Regions from separate parts of the Burkholderia oklahomensis C6786 genome, predicted to be linked through region 1. Evidence: riboswitches for the same ligand, from Rfam matches in the RefSeq annotation. Region 1 holds a riboswitch; each other region holds the start of a gene.

Region 1 (2,261 bases):
TTCATCATATCAATATAGGTAAAAGCGCGCATCAGTGTGAACCAGCACTTGCATTGCAGCAGCGCCTTCGCCTTCCGCCAATCGCCCGATCTCGCCGCATCGGCCGCCGCAAACGCGATCCGTCAAACGGGATACGTGAGGCAGGCGGCGCCGACCGCCACCGCCGCGCAGGCGGCGAAGCGCCGCCCGCTCGGCTTCTCGCCGAGCCACGCCCAGCCGATCAACACCGAAAATACGATGCTCGTCTCGCGAAGCGCGGCGATCGGACCGACCGGACCGCGCGACAGCGCGTCGACGACCGCCGCGTAGCTGATGAGCGAGATCAGCCCGCCCGCCGCGGATTTCAGCATTTCGCCGCGCGTGAAGCCGCCGCTCAAACGGCGGCCGAACAGGAAGAACACGGCCGGCATCGCGATGCCGTAGGCGATGAAGATCCATGCCGCGTACGCGAGCGGATCGCCCGCGATGCGCGAGCCGACGCCGTCGACCGTCACATAGCCGCCGATGAAGAGCGCGGTGACGAGCGCGGCGGCGAACGAGCGCAGATGAATCCGCGACCGGCCGAGCGTGAGGCTCGCGATGCCGCCCGATACGAGCGCGACGCCCGCGAGCGACGCGCCGCCCAGGCGCTGGCCCGCCCACGCGTAGCCGCCCAGCGTGACGAGCAGCGGCACCGTGCCGCGGACGACCGGATAGACCTGGCTGAGCGCCGCGCCCTGATACGCGTACGCGAGAAACACGCTGTAGCCGACCTGCAGCGCGGCGGACGCCGCCAGATACGGCCAGCTCGCGCGCGCGGGCAGCGGCAGCAGCGCCGCGCAGACGGCGGCCGCGGCGGTCGTCGCGAAGCTCATCATGGTGATGCTCCACAGACGGTCCGCGCCGCTTCTCAGCAACGCGTTCCACGTCGCGTGCAGGATCGCCGCGAACAGGACGAGCGCGATGACGGACGGCGTCATCGGCGCGGGTCGAGCGGAACGGGAAACATGGGAGGCGCGGCCGAGGCGCGGCGACCGGCGAGCTTCGGACAAGACATGGCGGACCTCATTCCTACGCCGGCATTACCCGGATCAGGTTTAGGGGTCGTTCCTTGCGCGGAACCTCTCAGCCGATCGTCCGGCTCCCCCTGATGGCCCGGCTATTATCGATAAGAACCCGGCGGCGGGCAAGCCGATGCGGGCGGTTCGATTGCGGAATGCGGGGCCCCCTCGGCCGGCGCGAAGGAGCGGCTGGCCGGAGCGGTTCGCAACGTCCGCCGTCGCGATGCCGGGGCGACGCGATGCCGCGAAGCGCGGCGCAAGCCGCTCACGATCGGCGAGCAATACGATTGGTTCGGCACATCGATCGTGACGCGCCACTCGTCATATCGTCCGGATCACGAATCATTTGCGCGGCATCGATCGGCGCTGCGCGACACAAACCGGCAATCGGTCGATTTTTCCAGCCGTTCGAGCGATGCTTGCGCCGCATCGAATGGCAAACCCGGAATTTCGTCGCGCAATCGGTCATAGCGACTCGATATCAGAAAGCAAGCATGCGCCGACTCTGCGCCCGCTCACATCCCGTTCATATTGCGTTGCGGCGAGCGCACTCGAACGCATCGCGAACGGCGTGACGAGATCCGGCCCGCGCCATGCGCCGGACAAGGCCCGAGCGCCCACGGGCGCACCGTGCTTCGCGATGCAAATCCGTCATCTCGATCCGCCGGAAATCGAATCTCCACTCGCCGCCCTCCTGAATCGACGCCGCGCGTGTCGCTGATCCAAGTCAATTCGGAGCCCTGAACCCGGTGCCTTAATACATTCAATATCCGTCGAGGGGTTTCATCATGGAGCATTCCGCCAGGCAGTTGTTCCATCCGCCGGCACCGCTCCCCGCGACGACGCCCGCGTCGCAGCGGGCGATCGCGCCGCGCCGGCTTCCGTTCACGCTGCTGATCGAGCTGACCGACGATCCGCTCGCCGCGGTGAAAGGCGTCGACTTCGTCTACACGGACGTCTGGGTGTCGATGGGCGAGCCCGTGACGGCGTGGGGCGCGCGGATCGCGCTGCTGAAGCCGTATCAGGTCGACACGCGGCTGATGCAGGCGACCGGCAAGCCGCGCACGCGCTTCATGCACTGCCTGCCCGCGTATCACGATCTTGAGACCGACACCGCGCGCGAGGTCCACGCGCACTACGGGCTCACCGAGCTCGAAGTGACCGACGAGGTGTTCGAATCGGAGGCGTCGATCGTGTTCTCGCAGGCAGAGAACCGGATGC
Region 2 (2,261 bases), on a different replicon from region 1:
ACGGCGGCTGCGCGCCGTATGCGGCGAGCGCATCGGCGACCGTCGCGCCGTCGGGCAGCGAAAGCGTCTGTTGATTGATCTGGATGTCCATGATGCTGTCGATATCGATTGATCGGATCGGCGGGCCGCGCTTCACGCGGGCGCGTGCGCCGCGCCGTGCTGCAGCAGCGCCGGCCAGCGCGCATCGTGCCGCCACGCGGCGAACGTGTCGGCATCCTTCACCGTACGCTCGATGAGCGCGCCTGCGAAGCGGGCCGCGGTGTCGGCGACTTCCGGCGCGATCATGAAGCCGTGCCGGTACAGGCCGTTGACCGCGAGCGTCGCGCCGCCGTCCCAGACGAGCGCCGGGCGATGGTCGGGCAGCGTCGGCCGGCATTGTGCATTCAGCTCGAGGATGCGCGCCTCGCCGAACGCCGGATGCACCGAGAACGCGGCGCTCAGCAGCTCGAGCGCCGAGCGTACGCTGACGGGCGACATGTCCTCGCCTTCGATCTCGGTCGCGCCGATCACGTAGAGATCGTTCTCCTTCGGCGCGACGTAGAGCGGATAGCGCGGATGCAGAAGCCGCACGGGGCGCGTGAGGCCGATGCCCGGCGCGTGCACGCGCGCGACCTCGCCGCGGATCCCGCGCAGCGTCGGCATCTGCGCCTTCGCGCCGAGCCCGCGGCAGTCGATCGTGATGCGCGCGGCGGGCGCCGCCTGCGGCTCGATTGCGGCGTTCCAGTGCGCGTCGACGCCTCGCTCGGCAAGGCCCGCGGCGAGCGCGCGCAGCACCTGGCGGTTGTCGAGCTGGCCTTCGCGCGGCAGCAGGAGGCCGTGCGCGAAGCGCCCGGCGAGCGCCGGCTCGGCCGCGTCGACCTGTGCGCCCGCGAGCGCGACGAGGCCGCCGTCGAGCAGCTCGGCGCTCGCGTTCGCGCGCACGCGGCGCTCGAAGAGCGGCGCTTCCGCGCGGTCCGCGTGATGCCAGACGACGAGCGTGCCGTTGCGCTGGAAGAACACGGGCTCGGGCAGCTCGGCGAGCCAGCTCGGCCACAGGTCGAACGACGCGACGCCGAGATCGGTGATGAAGCGCTCGGCGCTCGCCGCTTCGGCGACCGGCGCGAGCATCGCCGCCGCGACCCAAGCGGCGGAGCCCGAGCCCGCCGCATCGCCGCGCTCGTAGAGCGCGACGCGGTGACCGGCGCCCGCGAGGCGCCACGCGATCAGGCGGCCGACGAGGCCGCCGCCCAGCACCGCGAAATCGGGTTCAGACGCGCGCAGGTTCATCGCATCCGCCTGTCGTGTTCGTCACCAAGAGACGGCCCGAAAGGCGGGCCGGGGAAGCCGCCGCGGCCGACGGCTCGCAGCGAAGCAAAAGAACTGAAGATTGCACGGTCATCGATACCTTCCGTCACGCGCGAAGATGCGCACCCAAAAGGACGAAACCGGCGACTGAGGCCGGCCGGAACCATGCGGCGCGCAGCTCGACAAAGCGACGGCGGCGGGCGCGGCCCGGCGGGATCGGAAACTTCCCGCGCCGGTATTACCCGGATCGGGTGCGAAGGGTCTCTCTCAGCCTCGCCGCGCATCCGGCCTGCCGATCGGCAGGGCCGAGGCGCGCGAAGCACCCCTGTTTCGTCGACGGCCATTAGACCATAAAAGCGGAAACCGCCGCAAACCTCGCACTGCGGCAAATTCGCCTGCCGCACTGCGGCGCTGGCACAATGCCCGCTGGGCGCGGCGCACGAGCGGTATCGCGGCGGCGCGCCCATGTCGCTCCCGGCGTTAAGCGCCGTTTAAGGCATGCTCGCCAGAATCCGCGGCACGAGCGCCGCGCGGCGGCGCCGAACGGGCGCGCCGGGCGCGGCGCAGCCGTCCGCCCGGCGTCGCCGGCCCCACATCAGGAAGCTCATGACTCAATCGATGCAAGCCCTCGCCCCCGTTCCGGACGACCCGTCGCGACATCCGTCTCCGATATCCACGTGGAGCCTCATCAAGCCCTATTGGGTTTCCGAAGAGTGGAAGGTCGCGTGGGGACTGCTCATCACGATCGTCGCGATCAACCTGACGCTCGTGTGGATCAACGTGCGGATCAACTCGTGGAGCGCGTCGTTCTACAACGCGCTGCAATCGAAGGACGTGCGCGACTTCCCGAGCCTGCTGATCACGTTCGCGGTGCTCGCGTTCGCGTTCATCATCCTCGCGGTGTACAGCCTCTACCTGCGGCAGATGCTCGGCTTCCGCTGGCGCCAGTGGCTGACGACGCGCTTCCTGCACGAATG
Region 3 (2,261 bases), on a different replicon from region 1:
TGCCGGTCGACAGGTCCATCACCGTGTCGCCGCCCCAGCGGATCGCCCACGTCATCTTGTCGACTTCCTCGCCGATCGACGACGTGACGGCCGAGTTGCCGATGTTCGCGTTGATCTTCACGAGGAAGTTGCGGCCGATGATCATCGGCTCGGTTTCCGGGTGGTTGATGTTCGCCGGGATGATCGCGCGGCCGCGCGCGACTTCGTCGCGAACGAACTCGGGCGTGATCTCGACGGCCGCGTTCGCCCCGAACGCGGCGGCGCCGAACGCCTGGCCGACGTGCTGGCGGCCCATCATCGCGGCGAGCTTCGCGCCCGCCGGGCCGCTCGCCTTCAGGCTTTCCAGATACTCGGCGCGGCGCTGGTTCTCGCGGATCGCGATGTATTCCATCTCGGGCGTGATGATGCCCTGGCGCGCGTAGTGCATCTGCGTGACGTTCTTGCCCGCCCGCGCGCGGCGCGGGTGGCGGTGCAGGTCGGGGAAGCGCAGCTCGGCCGTCGCCGGGTCCGCCGCGCGTTCGCGGCCGTACTCGCTCGTGAGACCCGTCAGCGTTTCGGTGTCGCCGCGCGCGTCGATCCAGCGCTGGCGCAGCGCGGGCAGGCCCGAGCGGATGTCGATCTTGACGTCCGGGTCCGTGTACGGGCCCGACGTGTCGTAGACATAGATCGGCGGATTCTTTTCGCCGCCGAAGCTCGTCGGCGTGTCGGATTGCGTGATTTCGCGCATCGGCACGCGAATGTCAGGTTGCGAGCCCGTCACGTAGACCTTGCGCGAGTTCGGCAGCGGGGCGACGGCGGCGGCGTCGACGCGGGCGTCGGCCGACAGGAATTTGGGATTGGCGTTCATGCGATCTCCTGTGTCGACCCGAGTAGGCGCTTTAGCGCTTGCTTGGGTCCCATGCAAAGCGGATGTGGGGGCGCTAAGCAGGAGACGAGATTCGCGACGCGACGGGATTCAGACGTGGAACAGCGGCGAAATCCTGACGCTTCCCTGCGCTGGCATTATCCAGATCAGGTTCAAAGGGTATTTCTCACCCGCGCCGCACGATCGCTTGATCGAATGCATTGCAGGACCCCCGCGTTAGCAAGCGCAAAAGATACACCGGGTCGGCCGCGGTTTCAACAGGGGACAGATCGATTGCGCGCGAACGCGCGTCCGGCTGCGCATGCTGCGTCGCGGCGGGGCGGCCTGGGCGGCGTCCGTGCGCGCGCGTTCGAGGCGCGCGGGCGGCGCGTCGCCTTGCGCGTCGAGCCGGCGCGGGCAGGGTGCGGCGACGCGTTTGCGCACCGCGCGATCGGCCGCGCGCCGACGCAATCGCCGGTCCCGAAGAAATTTTTGCGCGCCGTTGTCATATCCGTCGCTGTGTCCCGACTATTCGGCTCCTCAACCAATAACGATGGAGCTATCCCATGAAAAGGAATCTGATTGCTGTCGCGTGTGTCGCCGGTTTCGCGTTCGCCGCGCCGTTCGCGCATGCGCAGAACGATGCGATGTCGAAGGATGCGATGTCGAAAGACGGCATGGCGATGTCGAAGGACGCGATGTCGAAGGACCAGATGGGCAAGAAGAAGGATCACATGGCCAAGGGCGGCATGAAGAAGGATCACATGGCGAAGGACGCGATGCAAAAGCCGATGTCGTCCGACAAGATGAGCCCGATGTCGAACTGAGCGACGCCGTTTCCGGTGGATTTCATGGCGTGACCCGGCGCGGCCGCCCATTCGCTGTTCGGGCGGCCTTTTTTCTCGCGACGCCGGGCGCCGCGGGAAGCCGGATCGCGACACGCATGCCGGCGTGCGTGGCGTACGCGCCCGCGCCCGGCACTGACCGATGAGTTTCGATATGTCGATTTCATTTTCCGCTTCGACGCGCGCCATCGCGGCGACGCTCGCGCTCGGCGCGGCGTGCGTCGCGCAGGCGGCCGCGGGCGGCGCGTGCACCGCGCGCAGCCCCGACGGCCGGCAGGCGCTCGTCGAGCTCTACACGAGCGAGGGCTGCAGCAGCTGTCCGCCCGCCGACGACTGGCTCGCGCGGCTCGCATCGCATCGCGCCGCGCCGCGCATCGTGCCGCTCGCGCTGCACGTCGATTACTGGGACGGCCTCGGCTGGACCGACCGTTTCGCGCAGCATCGTTTCACCGAACGGCAGCGCGCGCTCGCGTCGCGCGGCGGCGGCAGCTTCGTCTATACGCCGGAGGTCGCCGTCGCCGGTCGCGAGCTGCGCAACTGGCGCGATGCGGACGCGTTCGAGCGGCGCGTCG

The links. Region 1 has a riboswitch for thiamine pyrophosphate ahead of BG90_RS26655 (DMT family transporter). Riboswitches for the same ligand answer to the same signal wherever they lie in the genome.
Region 2: another riboswitch for thiamine pyrophosphate. It lies ahead of BG90_RS09280 (FAD-dependent oxidoreductase); the one in region 1 lies ahead of BG90_RS26655 (DMT family transporter).
Region 3: another riboswitch for thiamine pyrophosphate. It lies ahead of thiC (phosphomethylpyrimidine synthase ThiC); the one in region 1 lies ahead of BG90_RS26655 (DMT family transporter).

Annotation. Positions count from the first base shown of each region.
Region 1 is NZ_CP009556.1:2,001,211-2,003,471, reverse strand. It holds gene BG90_RS26655 (DMT family transporter) at 123-959, opposite strand; TPP riboswitch at 1,031-1,137, opposite strand; partial or broken gene BG90_RS26650 (Rossmann-fold NAD(P)-binding domain-containing protein) at 1,937-2,261, shown strand, end outside.
Region 2 is NZ_CP009555.1:2,058,129-2,060,389, reverse strand. It holds gene thiS (sulfur carrier protein ThiS) at 1-91, opposite strand, end outside; gene BG90_RS09280 (FAD-dependent oxidoreductase) at 133-1,266, opposite strand; TPP riboswitch at 1,492-1,621, opposite strand; gene BG90_RS09275 (ABC transporter ATP-binding protein/permease) at 1,891-2,261, shown strand, end outside.
Region 3 is NZ_CP009555.1:314,789-317,049, reverse strand. It holds gene thiC (phosphomethylpyrimidine synthase ThiC) at 1-847, opposite strand, end outside; TPP riboswitch at 971-1,088, opposite strand; gene BG90_RS01450 (pentapeptide MXKDX repeat protein) at 1,411-1,671, shown strand; gene BG90_RS01445 (DUF1223 domain-containing protein) at 1,832-2,261, shown strand, end outside.